Regions from separate parts of the Bacillus tuaregi genome, predicted to be linked through region 3. Evidence: riboswitches for the same ligand, from Rfam matches in the RefSeq annotation. Region 3 holds a riboswitch; each other region holds the start of a gene.
The links. A riboswitch is a leader RNA that binds a small molecule or an ion and turns the genes downstream of it on or off. The one in region 3 is predicted to bind thiamine pyrophosphate.
Positions count from the first base shown of each region.

Region 1: it holds a riboswitch for thiamine pyrophosphate, as region 3 does, so the genes downstream of both, thiM (hydroxyethylthiazole kinase) here and BQ5321_RS13360 (acetylornithine deacetylase) in region 3, are expected to answer to the same signal.
Region 2: it holds a riboswitch for thiamine pyrophosphate, as region 3 does, so the genes downstream of both, thiC (phosphomethylpyrimidine synthase ThiC) here and BQ5321_RS13360 (acetylornithine deacetylase) in region 3, are expected to answer to the same signal.

Region 1 is NZ_LT629731.1:2,572,546-2,574,820, reverse strand. It holds gene BQ5321_RS14660 (4-oxalocrotonate tautomerase) at 1-134, shown strand, start outside; gene BQ5321_RS14655 (branched-chain amino acid aminotransferase) at 324-947, shown strand; TPP riboswitch at 1,026-1,136, shown strand; gene thiM (hydroxyethylthiazole kinase) at 1,222-2,028, shown strand; gene thiD (bifunctional hydroxymethylpyrimidine kinase/phosphomethylpyrimidine kinase) at 2,044-2,275, shown strand, end outside.
Region 2 is NZ_LT629730.1:94,929-97,203, forward strand. It holds gene thiC (phosphomethylpyrimidine synthase ThiC) at 1-968, opposite strand, end outside; TPP riboswitch at 1,120-1,234, opposite strand; gene BQ5321_RS01160 (DUF4183 domain-containing protein) at 1,437-1,820, shown strand; gene BQ5321_RS01170 (DUF4183 domain-containing protein) at 2,061-2,275, shown strand, end outside.
Region 3 is NZ_LT629731.1:2,308,164-2,310,438, reverse strand. It holds gene BQ5321_RS13365 (ABC transporter permease) at 1-999, shown strand, start outside; TPP riboswitch at 1,106-1,206, shown strand; gene BQ5321_RS13360 (acetylornithine deacetylase) at 1,309-2,275, shown strand, end outside.

The DNA.
Region 1 (2,275 bases), 260 kb from region 3:
TAATCAGCAATGTGACAGACACTGTATCAGAAACTCTTGGAGCTCCGAAACAAACTGTTCGTGTATTAGTTACGGAAATGCCTAAGACACATTGGGGAATTGGTGGAGTACCTGCCAAAGACCTTGGAAGATAATTTCTCATATTATAAAAATCGAACTGATCTGACATCAGTTCGATTTTTTGCGTTACCCATCTTATAGTTTGAAGCAATTCCCATGAAAATATTTGCAATTTCTCTGCAAAACCTTCAATATTATTAGCGATACAACCATATACATACCTTGGATGATTATGAATGAATACTACATAAAGGATGGGTAACATGCTACGAAAACAAATAATGTTATACGTTGAGAGATTATTAGCTGAAAAACAGTCAGCAGAAGGTGAAAAATACTCTGTTGAATTGTATAAGGAAGAGAAGGATTACATTGAGCGGCATAGATTGCTGCCGGAGGACTCGTCTGTAATCCTTATTGAAAAAGATCCAGCTTCTAGGTTTCAACAAGTATATATTGAAAGAAGCAATAAAGAAACGGAAGAATTATTAGCTGAGGAATCGACCGCTTTTTTAGATCAGCCTATTGGATATTTTAAGCAGAAGCTTGATGAATTTATGTACTTGGAATCTCCATGGTTTGAGGTGATTGGTGTTGATGCGATTTCATTTGAAGCAGATAGTGTTTTTTACCATTATGATGTCATGCTGGGCTTAAAACTACCAAAAAAAGCAGAAAATAGGATCAAAGCCTTTTTAACTACCAATCTTCAGCAGGAAGATGCAACGTTTGATTTAATGTTTAGTGCAAATGACGGACTTTGGGATTTGAATTTTTCATTAAATAATCTAATGGAGTACAAAGAGAAATGGACGATACGGGAAGCCTATCATGCGATCTATGAGCTGCTGTTTCATTTGGTCGAGGAAATTGAAGAAGGTAGTTGAGCATTAATGTTTATACTACTTTCTAATTTCCTTCTTTACATTTTCTCAGTATAGCATTATGATTAATAAGAATATTAGAACATCTACTGGGGGTGCCCATCTTTTTGGGCTGAGAGAAAGACGGCTGTTTTTCAACCCTTTGGACCTGATCCGGATTATACCGGCGTAGGAAAGTAGGGAGTCAATCACTTTCTTTCTCGGCTACAACAAGTCAGGTCCAATAATGGGTCTGGCTTTTTTTACGTAAAAAAGGATGTTTAAGGAGGAATGGGAAATGAGAAAAACTATGGTACATGGACTGTTAAAAAGAATAAAAGAAATGAATCCACTCATACATAATATTACAAATATAGTAGTGGCTAATTTCTCTGCTAATGGGCTGCTAGCTCTTGGGGCATCGCCGGTTATGGCCGATGCTGTGGAAGAAGCAGCTGAAATGGCAAAAGCTTCTGCAGCTGTCGTCATCAATATGGGTACGTTGAATCGTGATACGGTAGAAGCTATGATTGCTGCTGGGAAAGCAGCAAATGAGAGTAATATTCCGGTCATTTTAGATCCTGTTGGTGTTGGTGCGACGTTCTTCCGAACTCAATCTGCTCAAATGCTATTAAAGGAAGTGCAATTTTCCGTTATTCGCGGTAATAGTGCTGAAATTGCAAATCTTATTGGAGAGAAATGGGAAGTAAAGGGTGTTGACGCGGGAATGGTGAAAGGTGATGTTTATAGCCTTGCTCGAGATGCCGCTAAAAGCCTTCATGCAGTAGTAGTTGTGACAGGAAAGGAAGATATAATAAGCGATGGTACCGTAACAAATGTTGTTTATAATGGTCATCCACTATTAACCAATGTTACAGGTACGGGCTGTTTGCTAACAGCTGTGATTGGGGCCTTTGCCGCTGTAGAAAAGAATTATTTGAATGCAGCAACTGCAGCACTTGTTTTCTATGGAGTGGCTGCTGAAATAGCCGCTAACAAAACAGAAGGACAGGGACAAGGTAGCTTTCAAACTGAATTTCTCAATCAGCTTTCACTTGTATCTTCGTCAGAAATTGATTTATATGGGTCATTTACTAGATTATAAGGAGGAGATTATCCTATGTATAAAGCGCTAACGATTGCAGGCTCTGATTCTGGAGGCGGTGCAGGAGTTCAAGCAGATTTAAAAACCTTTCAGGAATTGAATGTTTTTGGGATGACCGCTATTACAGCGGTTACAGCTCAGAATACATTAGGTGTACAGGGAGTTCAAGCAATATCGAAGGAAATGATTGCCTCACAAATTGACTCAGTAGCTGTGGATCTTGGTGTTGACGCATTGAAGACGGGGA
Region 2 (2,275 bases), on a different contig from region 3:
TGTGCCATGATCGAACCACCGCGAGAGACAATCCCCGTTACACGCTTGGCGGTTAACGGGACATATCGTAAAAGAACTCCCGCATGAATCGTGAAGTAATCCACGCCCTGCTCGGCTTGTTCGATTAAAGTATCACGGTAAACCTCCCAGGTCAGATCCTCCGCAACCCCGTTTACTTTTTCCAGCGCCTGATAGAGTGGGACCGTTCCCACAGGCACCGCTGCGTTACGAATAATCCATTCCCGTGTCGTATGGATGTTTTTTCCGGTAGATAAATCCATAATATTATCAGCGCCCCAGCGCGTTGCCCAGGTCATTTTTTCAACCTCCTCCTCAATCGAGGATGAAACAGCAGAGTTGCCAATATTCGCATTAATTTTCACATGAAAGCTGCGACCGATGATCATGGGCTCGGCTTCCGGATGGTTGATATTAGACGGAATAATCGCCCGACCCTTTGCCACCTCATCCCGTACGAATTCAGGCTTCATCTTTTCCCTAATCGCGATGAATTCCATTTCAGGCGTGATGATTCCCTTTCTGGCATAATGAAGCTGCGTAACATTTTGGCCTTTTTTCGCACGTAATGGTTTCCGCTTTAACCCAGGGAACACGTTACGATTGGCGCGTGGATCGTTTGCCTTTAGATAGCCATTATCCTCAGGCTTGATACCCCGACCCAGATACTCCTCCACGTCGCCACGCTCATGAATCCATGGGCTGCGAAGGGCAGGAAGACCTTTCGTAATATCAACGGAATAATCTGGATCTGTATAAGGTCCACTCGTGTCATATACACGAACAGGTGGATTCTCGGATTCTCCGAAAGAACCACTGGTCGGGCTTAACTCGATTTCCCGCATCGGAACCTTCATGTCAGGCCGAGAACCAGTGACATAAACCTTCTTGCTACCTGAAAAATTTGCCTTGATGGAAATTCTTTGTTCGTTTGCAGAATGGTTGGACATGGACATCATAAATCTCTCCTTTTTTTGAAAAATAAAGGACAAGATACCGATCACAACAAGTGGAAAGCTGATAACGCTTATGAAGTACATAAAAAAGCCGGTATCCAATCAAAGGTTGGACCCGGCTAATCTGTATGCAGAAGTAGTATGGCTACAATTATGCTAACTTCCCCACGCTGGTATGAACCAGATCAGGTCCCAAGAGTCAAGAAACTTCAACGCGTTCCTTTCTCAGCCCAACTCATTGGACTCCCCTAGTTATTTCTATTCGATTCGAGATTAGTATACAGGAGGCTTTTTTAAAATAAAAGAAAAAAATGGAAAATAGGAATGGGGACATAGGGACAGGTCCGTTATCCTATGCTGGGGCAAGGGACCTTTGTCCCTCAAAAATCAGCTAACAAACAATCAACTTGTCCAATTCCTTAATAGAATAATACTAATCATTGAAAAAGGAGGTGACACAATATGGCACTCCAATTGATGAAGCTTCTTGTTACTGCTACAACCACCACTGAAATTGTTCCTGCGGATACAAGATTTTTTCATGTCACAAACGCTTTAACAGCGGCCGGTTCTACTTTAACCATTGATGCGGCAAGTTTTTTTGACGATGCAGGTGCAGAAGTTACATCGCTTCCGACATTAGCCGCCAATAATAGCTACTTTAATGTTTACGTGAATGGTGTATTACAAATGGAAGGTATCTCAACCTATACACCTGGTGCAACCGGTGTCGGTTCATTGGCTATTGATGTTCCAGCAGGAGGAGGAGACATTCCAGCAGATACACCAATTGTTGTTGAGGTTCTAAATTATGCTCCGTCTTCTTCTACAACGGTTACAACCTAATGAAAAAGAAAAAGGAGTCTTGCAGGCTCCTTAACTTCATTCATCAGAAGTTCTCCACTTCTACAAGTGGGAGATGAATGCAAAGGGTGCTTCGATTCAGTGGGGGTTCAAACCCTGGCTGAATGAAGTTAAGCCTCCGGCGGATGTCACGGATTTTTTAAAGGTAGTTTATCGAGTGAGCTCAGGTAATCCGGACGCAAATTCGACGAGCGAATTTGATAGAAGAAAGGACAGTTTTTTATGGCTCGTAAATCATCACGTCCGCATAAAAAATTTCTTCGTGATTTTTCACTTTTGATAAAAAATATATACATTCAGCCCAGAGTAACTAGATTCTTTTATCAAGCAAAACATAATATCTGCCTGGAGAAATACCAGGTGATTCCTGCATACCAATTCATCAATGATGCTGGAAAATCCATAAAAAAATTCCCTTATAAAGGGAAAAGCAAATA
Region 3 (2,275 bases):
ACTGTAGCGTTCAGTGCGATTGGGACATTATTTGGATTTCAAACGTTACTTACAGAAGGAACAAAAATAATGACCCCCAACACGCTTACCTACATGGAATTTGAGGATAATGAAGAACAAGATGTATCTTTCATTAATAAAACATTAAGTGACGCACAAATTGAGACAAACAAAGCCCAGATGATGCTCCGATACTATGAAATAGGTAAAGGTCCCAGTGTTTTAATAGCTAAGCAGTCTGATTATAACCGATTTGCAGACTTGATTGGAGAAGAAAAGATTGAGCTTCAGGATGGACAGATAGTAGTCGCAGAATTTGAAGGAGTGGCTTATGGACAGACAGAAGAGTTAATGAACCAAACGATTGAGTTGAACTCAGGTGTAACATTGAAACCAAATGAAGTCATTTATTCAAGAGCCTTACCTGCACCTAATTCTTATTATGTTATCACAGATCATGATTACGAAAAGCTTCCCACTCCTAATGAAGAAATAAGCTTTCATGCATGGCAAGCCATAGATGGAGAAAAAAATGTTTTAAAAGCTTCTGAAACCTTGTATGAGGAACTACTACCGCATGAAATTACCGTTGGTGAATATAAAGTTTATCAGATAAATAAGACATATGGACCGATCATGTTTGTAGGGTTGTTCATCGGAATTGTCTTTTTCGTTTCTGCTGGGAGTTTTCTTTATTTCCGCCTCTACACGGACTTAGACGAAGACAAACAAAAATTTAAAGCAATAGCCAAAATGGGTTTAACTGAAAAAGAATTAAAAAAGGTGTTGAACAGACAAACAGCAATACTTTTCTTCGCACCCATTATTGTGGCGCTTATCCATGGGGCCGTAGCACTTACTGCACTTTCTCATATGTTCAATTATAATTTGTTTAAAGAATCCGTTATTGTGTTAGGTGTTTTCTTTGTAATCCAAGTGATTTACTTTTTCATCGTTCGCTTTTTCTACACAAAACAAATCAAAGCAGCCATACACTAATATCAGTGTATGGCACCAGATTATACGAATAGTATTAAAAATCAAATAAAGCTATTGATTTACTCTCCAAATTATGTAACTATATGAATATACAATTTTATTAACCAAGTAACACTAGGGGTGCTTTTGAAGCTGAGAGAGGCATTGGCCTTAACCCTTGAACCTGCACTAGGTAATGCTAGCGAAGGAAAGTGGTAGATCGTTGTCTTTATACACGTATGTATATGGAATTAACAATGTGATAATCAGAAAACCACTTCTTTCATGTGAGAAGTGGTTTTTTTATTGTCATCAGGAGGAAGATTATGCATGGAAAATTCTTTACAAGGGCTGCTAAATCAGGTTGAAGACCGAAAAGAAGAGCTTATTCAATTACTAGAGAGATTAATTCGCTATAAAACACCTGCACCGCCTGCCCGGAATACAGAGGAAGCTCAGCGATTTGTCTCCGCATTTCTAAAAGAAAGAGGCTTTAAGGTTGACCAATGGGATGTATATCCAGGCGACCCCAATGTTGTTGGTGTCTTAAAAGGCAGTGAATCAGACTATTTTCAAAGTCTCATCATTAATGGTCATATCGATGTAGCCGAAATCAATGAAGATGAAGAATGGGTATTAGATCCATTTTCTCCTATTATTCAAGATGGAGCCGTAATAGGCAGGGGAGCTGCTGATATGAAGGGTGGTCTTGCCGGCGCGTTATTTGCTATCCAGCTGCTTCATGAAGCCGGAATTGAGCTACCAGGTGACCTGACCTTTCAATCTGTTATCGGGGAAGAAGTAGGGGAAGCAGGTACATTGGAATGCTGTAAAAGAGGATATAAGGCTGATTTTGCCGTTGTTGTCGATACAAGTGATTTACATATACAAGGTCAAGGCGGGGTAATTACTGGCTGGATTACCGTCAAAAGCAAGAAGACCTTCCATGATGCAACACGAAGAGAAATGACCCATGCCGGGGGAAAGCTTTTTGGAGCCAGTGCCATTGAAAAAATGATGAAAATTATGCAAGGCCTGCAGGAGCTAGAAAGACATTGGGCTGTTATGAAAAGCTATCCAGGCTTTCCAGCAGGAACCAACACCATTAACCCTGCCGTCATTGAAGGGGGAAGACATGCTGCCTTTATTGCAGATGAATGTCGGTTATGGATTACGGTTCATTTTTATCCAAATGAAACATATGAGCAGGTTGCTAGAGAAATCGAGGAGCATATTCTTTCCGTGGCACAGTCAGACCCATGGTTACGGGAAAATCCTCCAATTTTTGAATGGGGCG